One region of the Erwinia sp. AK-PDG3-5 genome, then DNA from elsewhere that is predicted to be linked to it. Evidence: predicted binding sites of a transcription regulator. Region 1 holds the regulator's gene; the other holds the start of a gene.
The links. The regulator CRP, encoded in region 1, controls carbon source genes, mostly activating them, when cyclic AMP is high. The targets are predictions, from matches to a motif close to ATGTGANNNNNNTCACAT.
Positions count from the first base shown of each region.

Region 1 (7,530 bases):
CGCCAGCGTGGTCATGGCATTGATATGCTCGACGATAAACTGGCTGTGCGTCACCCACAGTTTCATATCCGCCAGATAGCTGGGATCAAAGCCTGGCTCCTGCATCGACTGATTGAGCGAGTTGAACAGAGCGTTGTGCGCCTGATTAACGCGGATACGCTGATAGGCCAGCTTCACCGGGTCCTGTTCATTCCCCAGCAATAACCGCAGCGCATCCTGATAGGTTTCCAGCGCGTCATGCGCATTCTGCCGCAGCAACCCGCTTTGCCATTGCGGCCACAACCAGATGGTGCCCCCGAAGGCAATCAGGCAACCCATCAGCGTATCCAGTAAACGCGGCAGCAGGAAGTCTGCGCCGTTAAGCGAGAGCAGCTGCAACGAATACACTGCGGTGACCGTAAAGCCAATCATCGCGAAGCCGTAGAATTTACGGATAAACAGGTAGCTGATAAGGGTAATGGCTAGCATCACCAGCAGCACGATGGATTCGGGTGCCTGCAGGCGCAGGGTTACTGCGGCAATCACCAGCCCGGCCAGCGTGCCCAGCGCACGGTGCTGAATACGGACGCGGGTTGCGCTGTACCCGTTCTGGCTGACAAACATGACCGTCATCAGGATCCAGTAGGGTTTGGGCAGATTAAAGAATAGCGCCAGCGAGCTGGCAAAGGTCAGCATCACCGCAAAGCGGGCGGCGGTGCGCAAGGCGGCCGATTTCAGCGACAAATAGCTTCTGATAGCCGGCAGCAGCGGCAGTCGGCGCTGCCGGTCAGCCATCAAATCGCGCTGATAAAGGGGACGCTGGGTACGCAGCACCCGACCAATCCGGCTGAAGTGGTAATAGCAGAAGGTGCCGACGGGGTTATCCGGATTCTGCCGTGAGATCTTCTCCAGCGCCTGAAGCTGCTTATCCATGGTGAAGCGCTCGGGCAGCTTGTGGTAGAGGATATCGTCGGCCAGTTCACGTAGCCTGGCGGCGATGGTCTGCGCATTCCAGCGGATCACCGCTTCGGCATGGCTTTGCTCCACCAGCTTTTGCACTTCTTCCGGCTGATGCAGGCTGACGGAGATGTGCTCCTGCAAATCAAGCGCGATTTGAAACGCGCGGGTCAGCCGCTTGTGGTGATTGTTGTTGGTGGCTGACAGCATATGCATCTGCTGATAGCAGGTGGTGATCAGGTCGACCGCTTTTTGCTGGCGCGCCAGCAGCGGAGGCAGGGCTTTCTCCGGATCGGTGAGTTTGGTCAGCAGGGTGTATTTCGCTTCGCAGTAACCCGCCAGCTCGCGATAGAGCAGGCTTAAGGTTTCCCGCAGCGGCTGCTCTTTCCACAGCCAGAACCAGACCCAGTTGAACACGCCGTACCAGATGGTGCCGAGCACGTAGAGCATCGGCGGTTCCCACACCGGCATGCGTCCTGCCAGGCTAAGGGTGAAGATTGCGGCTATCAGCGAGCCGGGCAGCAGGCGACCATGCAGCGGGCTGATTTCGCCGGTGACGCCCAGCAGCATCGCCATCGAAAACAGGATCACGGGCAGGGGAACGTGGTGACCGGCAAGGTACTGGATCAGGAAACTGCTGAAGGCGAACAGGATTCCGCCAACGATCAGGCGTTTGAAAAAGCGCTTATGAGGAGTATCAAGGCCAGCGAGGTTGCAACAGGCAGGGACTAAGGAAAACAGCAACCCTTTTTGCAAGTCGCCCAGCAGCCATCCCATCGCTACCGGTAAACAGAGCACCAGCGTCTGGCGCAATGCGTAGTTGATCTCCGGGTGATAAATCAGTCGACGCCACATCACTCCACACCAAATAAAAAGGCGCAACACCAGGTGTTGCGCCGTGGATCAGAGCCGATTAGCGCGTGCCGTAGACAACGATAGTTTTACCGTGTGCCGAGATCAGGTTCTGATCTTCCAGCATCTTCAAAATGCGTCCCACTGTTTCACGAGAACAGCCAACGATTTGCCCAATTTCCTGGCGGGTGATCTTGATCTGCATCCCATCCGGGTGCGTCATGGCGTCCGGTTGTTTTGCCAGGTTCAGCAAGGTCTGCGCGATGCGACCCGTCACATCGAGGAAAGCTAAATTGCCCACTTTCTCAGAAGTGACCTGCAAGCGATTCGCCATCTGTGCAGACAGGCGCATCAGAATGTCAGGGTTAACCTGGATCAGCTGACGGAATTTTTTGTAGGAGATTTCAGCCACTTCACAGGCTGTCTTCGCGCGTACCCACGCGCTGCGCTCCTGACCTTCTTCAAACAGGCCAAGCTCGCCAATAAAGTCGCCCTGATTGAGGTAAGACAGGATCATCTCTTTGCCTTCTTCATCCTTGATAAGCACCGCTACTGAACCTTTGACGATGTAGTAGAGGGTTTCTGCCTTTTCACCCTGATGAATCAGCGTGCTCTTGGATGGATACTTATGAATATGGCAATGAGACAGGAACCATTCAAGTGTCGGGTCTGTTTGCGGTTTGCCGAGAACCATTCGCTGTTATCCTCTGTTGTAATCGTGCCTAAATACAGGGGCAGAGTTCCCTGCCAGGCGTTGAAATAGTCAAGCGTTTCCCATCAGGAAATTTATTCGGGCCTCTGTTAAAAGCCTGGCTCGTTATGCGATTCGTTTCGTCGTGCCTGTAGAGTACTGACGAAAATATTACAGCTTTGTTTGTAGCACAGCTTTCAACGAGTGTCTTGTGTTGTCTCGCTTCAGCATAGTGCGAAAATTGCCGCATTGCCGTTTTTCTGGCTAAAGCGTAATCTGGCGATAACTGAATGAATTAGAGGAAATTGTTATGCAGGCTCGAGTCAAGTGGGTTGAAGGGTTAACGTTTTTGGGAGAATCCTCATCCGGGCATCAGGTTCTGATGGACGGAAATGCGGGCGATAAAGCCCCGAGCCCGATGGAGATGGTGTTGATGGCCGCGGGCGGATGCAGCGCAATCGACGTGGTTTCCATTCTGCAGAAGGGCCGCCACGACGTAAAGGATTGCGAAGTGAAGCTCAGCTCCGAACGCCGTGAAGAGGCCCCACGCCTGTTCACCCACATCAATCTGCACTTTATCGTCACCGGCGTGGCGTTAGGCGATAAAGCGGTGTCGCGTGCCGTTGATCTCTCCGCTGAGAAATATTGCTCGGTCGCACTGATGCTGGGCAAAGGCGTGGAAATCACCCACAGCTATGAAGTGATTGAGTTACCGGCGTAAGTCATCCCATCGCCGCCTTAAGCCCCGTTCCCGCGGGGCTTACTCTATTTTCTTACCCTGGATCAGACGTTTCACCAGCGGCCCCATAATCAACTCCATCGCCAGTCCCATCTTGCCGCCCGGCACCACCAGCGTATTAATGTGCGAGATAAACGATCCCTGCAGCATCGACAGCAAATACGGGAAGTCGATATCTTCCAGCGCCTGGAAATGGATCACCACAAAGCTTTCATCCAGCGACGGGATACCGCGCGCCGCGAACGGGTTAGAGGTATCTACGGTCGGCACACGCTGGAAGTTAATGTGCGTGCGGGAGAACTGCGGCGTAATAAAGTTGATGTAATCCTCCATGGATCGCACCACCGAATCCATCACCGCTTCGCGTGAGTGGCCGCGTTCGCTGGTATCGCGCACCAGTTTCTGGATCCACTCCAGGTTAACGATCGGCACTACGCCAACCAGCAAATCAACCTGCTGGGAGACATTGTTCTGCGGCGTCACCACGCCGCCATGCAGCCCTTCATAAAACAGCACGTCTGTCGGTTCCGGCAGGGATTGCCACGGCGTAAAGGTTCCCGGAACCTGATTCCAGGGTACCGCTTCATCATAGGTGTGCAGATATTTGCGGGATTTGCCGCTGCCTGAACGACCATATTCCGCGAAGGTCTGTTCGAGCAGGGCGAAGTCATTGGCTTCCGGGCCGAAATAGCTGATATGGCGGCCCATATCGCGCGCCTTACGGATCGCCATATCCATTTCAGGACGGGTATAACGGTGAAAGCTGTCGCCTTCGACTTCGGCGGCATGCAGATTCAGCTGCTGGAAGATTTTTCTGAAGGCCAGGCTGGTGGTGGTGGTTCCCGCCCCGCTGGAGCCGGTGACGGCAATAACCGGATGTTTGGCTGACATGCGCATACCTCCCTGAGAAAAGTCACATCGATCACGCATTGGTACCATGTTTCGCGCACGGGTGTCATCTTTGCCACTTAACCGGTCACGGAACCTCGCGGCATAATATTGACCGTCTCGTGCAGTTCAGACCACACCAGCACCGCTTCGCCGCTGCTTAACTGGCGGCGAACATCCTTCACTTTTTGTTCCAGCGAGCGTTCCTGCTCACCGTAGTCGGTGCCTTCACGCAGGACAAAGGATTCAATCAGGTTATCGAGGGTGTCAGCGTCGAGCTCTTTCCAGGGAATAATCACGTTAGTTGTCCAGCCAGGTTGAAAGCCATTGAGGAATGCGTTGCTCAAGCCACATTTGCGGATTGCGTAAGGTGCCACCGACAAACCCCACGTGGCCACCATATTCGGTCAGTTGATAGGTCACTGACGCAGGCAGCAGGTCGGGCGTGGGGATCACTTCGTCGGTCATAAAAGGATCGTCTTTGGCGTGGATGATCAGCAGCGGTTTTGCCACGCCGGGCAATAACGGCATCGCGCTGCAACGACGGTAGTAATCCGTCGCATCCTGAAAACCGTGTGCCCTGGCGGTAATGGCATCATCAAAATCACGCAGCTTTTTCAGCGCCCGAAGCTCAGTCAGATCGATGGGCAAGGTGCCAGGCCAGGCAAGCAGTTTGCGTTCAGCGTTTTGCTTCAGAAGATTGAGCAGGTAGCGCTGGTAAACGCGGGAAAATCCCTGCTCCAGCTTCTGGCTGCAGGGTTCCAGCATCAGCGGGGCCGATACCACCACCGCCGCATCCAGCAGGCAGTTTGCGCCCTGCTCGCCCATCAGGCAGGCCAGCATATTCCCGCCCAGCGAAAACCCAACGGCGGCGGTGGGAACCTGCCCCCACTCTGCACGCAGCCAGTTAAGGAAAAAGGTGGCATCGCTGGTTTCGCCAGAGTGATAAATCCGGTGGAGGCGATTGGGCTCGCCGCTGCAGCCACGAAAATGCATCACCACCCCCAGCCAGCCTCGCGCCTGACAGCTTTCCAGCAGCCCGTGGGCATAAGGGCTGTTTACGCTGCCTTCCAGACCGTGAAACAGCACCATCCGCGGCTTGTGTCTGGCACCTGCAGGATCTTCACTCCACGCCAGATCGATAAAATCCGTGTCCGGCAACGTCAGGCGTTGCCAGTGAGGTTTTAGGTTAATCCGACGGCGAACCAGGCGCGGCAGAAGCGTTTGCAGGTGCGCATTGCTCATGCCGGTTAAGGGCTGAAAAGAGGCGGCTGCTGAGTGATTAAAATTCATGTTCAAAATGCTTGTAGGATCTCTGTCACATTGCTAGCTTCGACAAGTTCGTTTCTGGTCAGGGGGTGAGGAGCACCCGTTTCATATGGAACTGAGTTTGTTTTTATCGATGTTAGGCTTTTTATGGGTCGCTGCCATCACGCCAGGCCCTAATAATATGTTACTGACCGCCTCCGGCGCCAACTTTGGTTTTCTGCGCTCGCTGTGGTTGCTGATTGGCATCATGATCGGCATGCAGGTGATGCTGCTGATGGTCGCCTTTGGCATTGGTGGACTGATCCTGCTTTATCCCTCGCTGCATCTGGTGCTGAAAATTGGCGGCAGTGCCTATCTGCTGTGGCTGGCATGGAAAATTGCCAGCGCGAAATACGAGAAACTGGACACCGAAACGGCACCCGCCGCGCCGATGCCGTTCTGGCAAGGCGGCCTGCTACAGCTGATTAACCCGAAAGCCTGGCTGATGGCCTTGGGCGCGGTGGCCAGCTTTAGCCTCGCCGGTGAAGCCTATCGCGGTTCGGTGCTCGCTATCAGCGCCGGTATGGCGTTGGTGAATGTGGTTTCCGGCGTGATCTGGCTGGGCTTCGGTTCGCTAATTGGCCGTATTCTGCGTAGCCGCCGCGCGTGGACGATATTCAATGTCTTTATGGGGATCCTGACCGCGGCCTGCGTGCTGCTGATCTGGCATTAATTCCCCGCCCGGCAACATGAACCACCGGCAGGTATGCTGCTCCCTGGAGGGGCACTTTCTCTGCCGGTGGTTTTTTTATGGGCTAAACCCGGATTATGGCTAAAGAACCCCGCATTTGATCTAAGGATGAAAAGTTATAACAGATAATTTCTAATTACTTTCTTGCGATGGTCACTGTCGGTTACAAAGGCGTTATTCAAACAATAACGTGCGGCGGAAGACATTATGGCAAGAAAATTTACTCTTACTCTTATTGCGGCATCACTCGGACTGTTCGCGCTTAGCGCCCAGGCGGTAGATGTCACAGTAGCCTATCAAACCTCTGCCGAACCGGCGAAAGTCGCTCAGGCCGACAACACCTTTGCCAAAGAGAGCGGGGCGAAAGTCGACTGGCGTAAATTCGACAGCGGCGCGAGCGTGGTGCGTGCGCTGGCTTCCGGCGATGTGCAGATTGGTAACATCGGCTCAAGCCCTCTGGCCGTAGCCGCCAGCCAGCAGGTACCGATCGAAGTTTTCCTGCTGGCCTCTCAGCTGGGTAACTCTGAAGCGATGGTGGTGAAAAACACCATCAAAACCCCGAAAGATTTGATCGGCAAACGCATCGCCGTGCCGTTTATTTCCACCACCCACTACAGTCTGCTCTCCGCGCTGAAGCATTGGGGCATCCGTCCCGATCAGCTGCAAATTATCAACCTGCAACCTCCTGCCATTATTGCTGCCTGGCAGCGTGGAGATATCGATGGCGCCTACGTCTGGGCACCTGCGGTTAACGAACTTGAAAAAACCGGCAAGGTGCTGACTGATTCCGATCAGGTCGGAAAATGGGGCTCGCCAACGCTGGATGTCTGGGTAGTGCGGAAAGATTTTGCGCAGAAACACCCGGAAGTGGTCACCGCCTTTGCCCGCAGCGCGCTCGCGGCACAGAAAGGCTATATCGATAATCCCGAGCAGTGGCTGAAAGAGGGCGACAACCTGAGCAAACTGTCCCGTCTGAGCGGCGTGCCGGAACAACAGGTTCCCGGTCTGGTGAAAGGCAATACCTATCTCACCGCCCAGCAGCAGGTTGAACAACTTGGGAAGCCGGTCGATAAGGCGATTGTCGATACCGCTAAATTCCTGAAAGAGCAGGGTAAGGTGCCGCAGGCGGCCACCGATTACAGCGATTACGTTACCGATCGCTTCGTTAAACCTCTCGCGACGCAATAAGGAGTTCCCATGCTGACGGTCTCGCATCTTACGGCTCGCTATGAAGGGCACCTCGCACTGCAGGATATCAACCTGTCGATTGATTCTGGTGAGCTGCTGGTGGTGCTGGGACCTTCAGGCTGTGGCAAAACCACGCTGCTGAATCTGATTGCCGGTTTTCTGCCTGCCGAATCCGGCAGCATTATGCTGGATGGCAAGGCGGTCACCGGGCCGGGCGCAGAACGCGGCGTGGTGTTT
Region 1 is NZ_CM165967.1:444,952-452,481, forward strand. It holds gene AC1UKS_RS01950 (YccS/YhfK family putative transporter) at 1-1,791, opposite strand, end outside; gene crp (cAMP-activated global transcriptional regulator CRP) at 1,850-2,482, opposite strand; gene AC1UKS_RS01960 (OsmC family protein) at 2,790-3,200, shown strand; gene AC1UKS_RS01965 (phosphoribulokinase) at 3,240-4,109, opposite strand; gene AC1UKS_RS01970 (YheU family protein) at 4,187-4,405, opposite strand; gene AC1UKS_RS01975 (hydrolase) at 4,407-5,399, opposite strand; gene AC1UKS_RS01980 (LysE family translocator) at 5,485-6,087, shown strand; gene tauA (taurine ABC transporter substrate-binding protein) at 6,313-7,293, shown strand; gene tauB (taurine ABC transporter ATP-binding subunit) at 7,303-7,530, shown strand, end outside.

Region 2 (7,530 bases), 1.7 Mb from region 1:
GGGCGGCACGGACTGTGCGGCAAATCAGGTCCTGTATCACCTCGCATCACGTGGGATCGAATACGATCTTATTCCAGACTGCCAGCAGCAACAGATACCCATAATGGCCTATTGCCCGCTGGCTCAGGCAGGAAAACTACGCCATGCACTGCTCACGCACCCGGTGCTTACGGCAATTGCACAACAAAAGGGCATCAGTGTGGCTCAGGTATTGTTGGCTTGGGTGATCCGTAAAGAAGGGATAATTGCTATTCCTAAAGCCAGTTCGGTATCGCATGTCGCTGAAAATGCCGCTGCGCTGGAGGTGACGTTAAGCAATGAAGAGTTGGGGATGATCAATCAGGCTTTCCCACCACCGACAGAAAAAATGCCGTTAGACGTGGTTTAATCACGCCAGGGGAAGGGTGATTTCCCCTGGGTGAGTCTGCATGACTTATCAGCTACCTCTACGCACCCGGATCGTCGTGGCAAGGCGTGAAGGGGATTCCCCAGCGCTGACCATCGGCTGAGAAATATGGGCCGTCTCAACACAAACCATCGTTTTGTAACCTTCGTTAGCCATATCTCCCATGCTGCAGGAGAGTTCCGGACCCGGATTCCAGGTGACAACGTCACTTTGATGGTGGTGATAAACTTCAATTATTCGCTTACCGATTTTGTCGCTGATAACGCTACAATCTTCCGGTTGCGTATGAATACGGTCAACACGATCGGGATAGGTTTGTTTGCCGTCCGGTGAGCGGCCGACGCTGCCGTTAGCCACTTTATCGATAAAGCTGTTACCTAAGCCAGTCACTTCCACACCGTCAATATCGGCTACGCAGAAGTAGCTGTGCAGGGCGGCAGTCGCCTCGAAATCACCGTGGGCTTCCAGTTCAATCTCACATCGGTCAGCAAAGCGGAAACGGGCAAACAGCGTGAAGTCATGCGGCCACAATTTTTTCGTCTGCTCATTACTTTCCAGCACCAGCGTCAGCATCACGCTGTCGTCGTTTTCATCATGCGCCGACAACGTCCAGGGAAGGGTTCGGGCGAAACCATGTGCGGGTTCACCTGCCGGACCAAACCACGGCCAGCAGATTGGCACGCCACCACGAATAGCTTTGCCGGCCGTCCAGGCGGTTTTCTCGCTCAGCCAAATCACCGGCTTTTCGTCTGCGGGCTGCCAGGCTATCAGCTGGGCACCCTGTAGGGTGACGGCGGCACGAACTTTAGGATGTGCGATCACCACCACGGGCAGGTCGCCAATTTTTCGCTGGGAAATATAGGGCGTTATCTGGGTAATAACGGGAAGCGAAAAGATTTTTTCGTTCATCTGTTTTCCTTAGCTTCAGCCAAAAAAAAGGGCGACCGTAGTCGCCCTCATCATCAGTTCACGTCGCTTATTTAGCGATGTGAGCAACCAGGTCCAGGACCTTGTTGGAGTAACCAGTTTCGTTATCGTACCAGGAAACCAGTTTCACGAAAGTGTCGCTCAGTGCGATACCGGCTTTCGCATCGAAGATAGAAGTCAGCGTTTCACCGTTGAAATCGGTAGAAACCACTTCGTCTTCGGTGTAGCCCAGAACGCCTTTCATTTCGCCTTCAGCGGCGGCTTTGATTGCTGCACAAATTTCTTTGTAAGAAGCAGGCTTAGCCAGACGTGCAGTCAGGTCAACTACGGAAACGTTAGGGGTAGGAACGCGGAACGCCATACCAGTCAGTTTGCCGTTCAGCTCTGGGATCACTTTACCTACTGCTTTAGCTGCGCCGGTAGATGAAGGGATGATGTTCTGAGATGCGCCGCGGCCGCCGCGCCAGTCTTTGTGAGACGGGCCATCAACGGTTTTCTGAGTTGCGGTTGTTGCGTGAACAGTGGTCATCAGTGCTTCAACGATGCCGAACTTGTCATTGATAACTTTAGCCAGTGGTGCCAGGCAGTTAGTGGTGCAAGATGCGTTAGAAACGATATCCTGGCCAGCGTAAGATTTATGGTTTACGCCCATCACGAACATTGGGGTGTCATCTTTCGATGGACCAGTCAGCACGACTTTTTTGGCGCCAGCTTCAATGTGTTTACGCGCGGTTTCGTCGGTCAGGAAGATACCTGTTGCTTCAGCAACAACATCAACACCGATTTCACCCCACTTCAGGTTAGCTGGATCACGTTCAGCGGTAACACGGATGGTTTTGCCGTTAACAACCAGATGGCCGTCTTTAACTTCTACAGTGCCGTCGAAACGACCGTGAGTAGAGTCATACTTCAGCATATAAGCCATGTACTCTGCGTCCAGCAGATCGTTGATTGCAACGATTTCTACATCAGAACGCTGCTGAGCAGCACGGAAAACGATGCGACCGATACGGCCAAAACCGTTGATACCTACTTTGATAGTCATATATTCCACCAGCTGTTGTTAGTGAATAAAAGGTTGGCTGTAAAATTACAAAAACCTTACCAGGCGTCAAGCGGAATCGCTTCAATAGTTGCGACAAATCAAACCTTCACACAGGAATATTCGTCAAAAAGCACATTCCGTGACCACCACTAAACCTTGATGTTGGGTCGTCTTGCCCGAATATAAAGGGGTGATGAATTCAAAGGGTGATCTGAGTCACATTTTCGTCTTCGGAACACTTTCAGACTCCGCCTGAGACGAAAAAAAGCCCTAGCGTTGTTAAGTATTTGTTAGAATACTAGCCGATATTTTCAGTTTCACACTGCCAGAGACCCCTAAAATGGCTAAAGACCCGAACGAATTTACCCCAGAGACCGACCTGAACGAGATGCAGCGCTATGTGACGCAGCAGCGTGGCACCGAGCCGCCTTTCTCAGGCAAGCTGTTACACAACAAAGGCGAGGGGATTTATCACTGCCTCGTGTGTAATTCACCGCTGTTCCTGTCGGAATCCAAATATGATTCTGGCTGCGGCTGGCCGAGTTTTTATCAGCCTTATCATGATGATTCTATTAAGTATATTGAAGATGAATCTCATGGTATGCAGCGCATTGAAATCCGCTGTGGCAACTGTGATGCCCATCTGGGACATGTGTTCCCGGACGGCCCACAGCCAACTGGCGAGCGCTATTGCGTGAACTCCGCGTCGTTAAGCTTCTCCGACGACGATGGCAATAACATTAAGGGATAACGGCGATGGAACTTGATGAGATGATCGGCACGCTGACCCCGGAAGTCTATCAACGACTGGTGACCGCGGTTGAAACCGGGAGATGGGCCGATGGCGTCGCACTTACGCCAGAGCAGAAAGAGAACAGCCTGCAGTTAGTGATGCTCTGGCAGGCTCGCCATAACGACAATCCGCAACATATGAGTGTGGGTAAGGGCGGCGAGATGGTGATGAAGAGTAAAAAACAGCTCAAAGAAGAGTTCGGCATCACCGATGATCATGTGACTCGCATCAAGCTCCAGTAATTATTCCTGCAGGAATAATCTGCGATGAAGGGGCGGATAGTGGCCCCTTAAATCCCACTGGCGACGTTTGTGGGGGGCTTTAGAGAATGATTGCCCCTTTGGTCGCCATTTCTTCCAGAGCGCGTTCAGCGTCGCTTGAGGCCAGATTGACTCCCCGACAGCCGGCAGAAAGCACCGTGACGGTATACCCTAGTGCGAGCGCGTCCAGCACGCTGTACTTCACGCAGTAATCAGTTGCCAGCCCCATCACGGTTAATGCAGTAATCCCCTGCGCTTTTAATACGCTATCCAGACGGGTTTTCTTGCGCCGGCCGTTATCAAAAAAGCCACTGTAACTGTCTATCAGGGGATCGTCCCCCTTGTAAACACGCTCAGTGATATAGCGTTGCTCCAGTGCTGGGTGAAGCTCCGCACCATAGCTTTGCTGGATACAATGATCGGGCCACCAGACCTGCGGCAATCCCGCCAGTTCGCCTTCGGTCCAGGGTTGTTGTCCAGCATTCGACGCAAAGCTGCCATGACTGGCCGGGTGCCAGTCAATTGTGGCTACCACAGGCTGCTGTCGCTGGCTGAACTCTGCCGCATACAGGTTGGCAATCGCGAGGGTGTCATCGCCATCCTTCACCGCCAGCGCGCCACCGCTGCAAAAGTCATTCTGTAAATCAATCAGAAGCAGAGCCTGCCGGGTAGCCATCATTTTTATAACTTCTCGTCAGGAGTCAGTTCACCGCGCAGATTGAGCTGCATCAGTCGCCGCACCTCATCACTTGAGAGGTTCTGGCTGAGCAGGAAGTGCAGCTTGGTCAGCGTCGCTTCCACCGTTAAATCATAGCCACTGATCACGCCCGCCAGCGCCAGCGCATTGCCCGTGGCGTAACCGCCCATATTCACTTTACCGGACATACACTGCGTCAGGTTTACCACCACAATGCCCCGCGCGGAAGCTTCTTTAAGCTCTTTCAGAAAAGCTGGGTTCTGTGGGGCATTGCCGACGCCATAAGAGCGCAGGATCAGCGCCTTCACCGGTTGCAGCAGGAAGTTGCTGACCACGTCGGAGGAGATCCCTGGATAGATGGTGACTACACCAATCGGCTGAGGGGTAATCGGATGAACGATTAATTCGCCATCCCCGGTAGGTGCTGGCGGCGTGTTAAGGCGACGAATATGAATACCAGCTTCCAGCAAGGGAGCCAGATTCGGTGAAGCAAAGGCGTTGAACCCATCGGCATGGGCTTTGGTCGTACGGTTTCCGCGGTATAAGGTGTTATTAAAGAACAACGCCACTTCATTAATTGGATAATTAGCGGCGACGAAAAGGGCATTCAGCAGGTTTTGCTGCCCATCCGAACGCAGCTGTTCGAGCGGAATTTGTGACCCTGTCACGATTACTGGCTTGGCAAGATTCTCCAGCATAAATGACAATGCCGAAGCAGTGAACGCCATGGTGTCGGTGCCATGCAGGATCACAAAGCCGTCGTATTGATCGTAATTTTTACGAATATCATCCGCAATCGATTGCCAGTCCAGCGGCGTCATGTCTGAAGAATCAATCAGCGGCTGGTATTCGTGGATGGTGAAGTCGGGCATTTCGGCGCGATGGAACTCTGGCATATTGGCCAGCTGTTGCTGCAAATGTCCGGATACAGGGATAAAGCCCTGTTCGGAACGCTGCATGCCAATGGTTCCGCCGGTATAGGCGACGTAAATAGATTTCTTTTGCATGAATTCACTCAGGCTTGCCGAAAAGGCGAAGTATAAGGGGAAAGAAGAGGAAAAGCAGCCCGACCAGATGGCCGGGCTGGCTGTTTTATTTCACCTGCGCGCAGGTCAGGCACATCGCATAGCGGTTTTGCGGATCGTTGAGGTTATCAAACAGACCCGGCTGGTTTCTCATTGACGCCATTACGTCGACCATCGGTGCCGGCAGCCAGGCCTTAAGGGTTTCAGGCAGTGCGGCACGCACAGACACGTCCATCTGGCTGAATAGCAGATCCATAAAGTTTGGATCGTCCTGATACCAGCTCAGTTTGGCGTCCTTCAGTTTTGCCAGCTCGGCGGCTTTGGCGACGGCATCGTCGAAATCACCCATCGCATCCACCAGACCGTTAGCCCTGGCATCCGTACCCGTCCAGACGTGGCCCTGAGCAATCTGATCGATCTGCTCTGGCGTCTTGTTACGGGAATGAGCGACCAGACCAAGGAAATTCTTATAGCCGTTCTCGATGCTCATTTGCATCATCTGCTGCACTTCAGGCGGTAATGCCTTAGTGGTAGAGATATCAGCCAGAGGCGAGGTGGATACGCCATCGGTATGAACTCCAATTGAATCCAGCGTGTTCTCAACGGTGTTAATCACGCCGAAGATGCCGATAGATCCGGTCAAGGTGCTTGGGCTGGCGATGATGTAATTAGCTGGCGTGGAAATCCAGTAACCACCCGAAGCCGCCATGCCACCCATGGAAACCACCACCGGCTTACCGGCTTCTTTCGCTGCTGCCAGCTCTTCACGGATCGTTTCTGAGGCCGTCACGCTGCCGCCTGGGCTGTTGACGCGGAAGACGATCGCTTTGATTTTAGGATCAAGCCGGGCTTCACGGATCTCCATGGCTGTCGTGTCGCCACCTACGCTACCCGCGGTTTCGTCACCATCCATGATGGCGCCATTGGCCATGATCACCGCGATATTGCCGTCGGTTGAGCCGTTATCCTTCACCTGGTAATCGTAGATGCTGGTGCCTTTGTAATCTTTAGCCTGCTTATCCCAGCCGAAGATTTTGGTCAGCTGTTGATCGACCAGCGAGCGGGAAGCCAGTTCATCAACCAGTTTGCTGTCTTTGGCATACACCGCCGTATCGCCGCCGACTTTTTGCAGTCCATCCAGCACGCCCTGCGCGCCAGGGAACAGCTGTTCTGGCGTAATCTGGCGGTTAGCAGAAACGGTATTGAGGTAGTTCTGCCACAGTTCACCAATCCAGCGGCTGTCTGCATCACGGGCGGCAGGGGACATATCGTCACGCAGGAAAGGTTCAACTGCGGATTTATAGGTACCGACACGGAAGACATGTGAGCTGACTTTCAGCTTATCCAGCAGCGATTTGTAGTACAGACCGTTGGTGGCAAAGCCGTGAAGGTCAACGGTTCCCTGCGGGGAAAGGTAGATTTTGTTGGCGAAGCTGGCGAGATAATATTGCGCCTGGCTGTAGCTATCGCCGGTGGCATAAATTTGCTTGCCGCTGTCACGGAATTCGCGCAGCGCTTTGCCGATGTACTGCAGGGAAGGCTGGTCTGCCCCGGCGAAGTCACGCAGATCTAACACCATACCGGTGATATTGGCGTCACCTTTGGCCTGACGGATGGCATCGACCACGTCAAACAGCGAGTTCTCTTTCAGCTTGTCGCTGCTGGAGCCCAGTAACTGACGGCCGATCTTACTGAGCTTATTGCTGACGGAAGGCTTATCTACCACCACGCCACTCAGATCAACAATCAGTGCACCTTTCTGCGGTTCCGCAGGGGTTGAAGAACTGCTGAACTGGAAATAGATGCCCGCGCAGATCAGGATCAGCACCACTAAGAACAGGTTGAGAATAAATTCCCGGACGAAATTCAGTAATCGCCAGGTCCATTTAAAAAATCCAGCGATAAATCGCCACAAAGTGCGCATATTATCTCCATAATCGCGATAAAAAAGCCCGGAAAAGGGGCGATACCAGCGGGCTGAGCGGCCCAAACCGGGTGGGAATGCTGACATCCTAAATAGCAGGGGCCAAATTGTCAGCAGGAAAAAGCGGAATGCTGTAACAAATCATCATCCTGTGCTAGTTTCAGCTAAATGAAACTCATTATCAGGAGGAATTATGGACGCTCTGGATTTATTGGTTAACCGCCGTTCCGCGTCGCGTTTAAGTGAGCCGGCACCCGCCGGAGAGGCCCTTGAGAACATCATGCGTGCGGGAATGCGCGCACCAGACCACGGCACGATGCAGCCATGGCGTTTTATCGTCATCGAGAATGAAGGCCGTGAGCGTTTCAGCGCATTACTGGAAAATGCTGCGCGTGAAGATCGTATGGAAGATAAGGCGATTGAAAAAGCGAAGCAGTCGCCTTTCCGTGCACC
Region 2 is NZ_CM165967.1:2,175,365-2,182,894, forward strand. It holds gene AC1UKS_RS10020 (aldo/keto reductase) at 1-388, shown strand, start outside; gene AC1UKS_RS10025 (D-hexose-6-phosphate mutarotase) at 437-1,315, opposite strand; gene gapA (glyceraldehyde-3-phosphate dehydrogenase) at 1,383-2,378, opposite strand; gene msrB (peptide-methionine (R)-S-oxide reductase MsrB) at 2,719-3,129, shown strand; gene AC1UKS_RS10040 (YeaC family protein) at 3,135-3,413, shown strand; gene pncA (bifunctional nicotinamidase/pyrazinamidase) at 3,493-4,107, opposite strand; gene ansA (asparaginase) at 4,113-5,135, opposite strand; gene sppA (signal peptide peptidase SppA) at 5,221-7,077, opposite strand; gene AC1UKS_RS10060 (NAD(P)H nitroreductase) at 7,271-7,530, shown strand, end outside.
Region 2: msrB (peptide-methionine (R)-S-oxide reductase MsrB) is a predicted target of CRP. The motif match lies at 2,583-2,600, and genes of this name have one in related genera.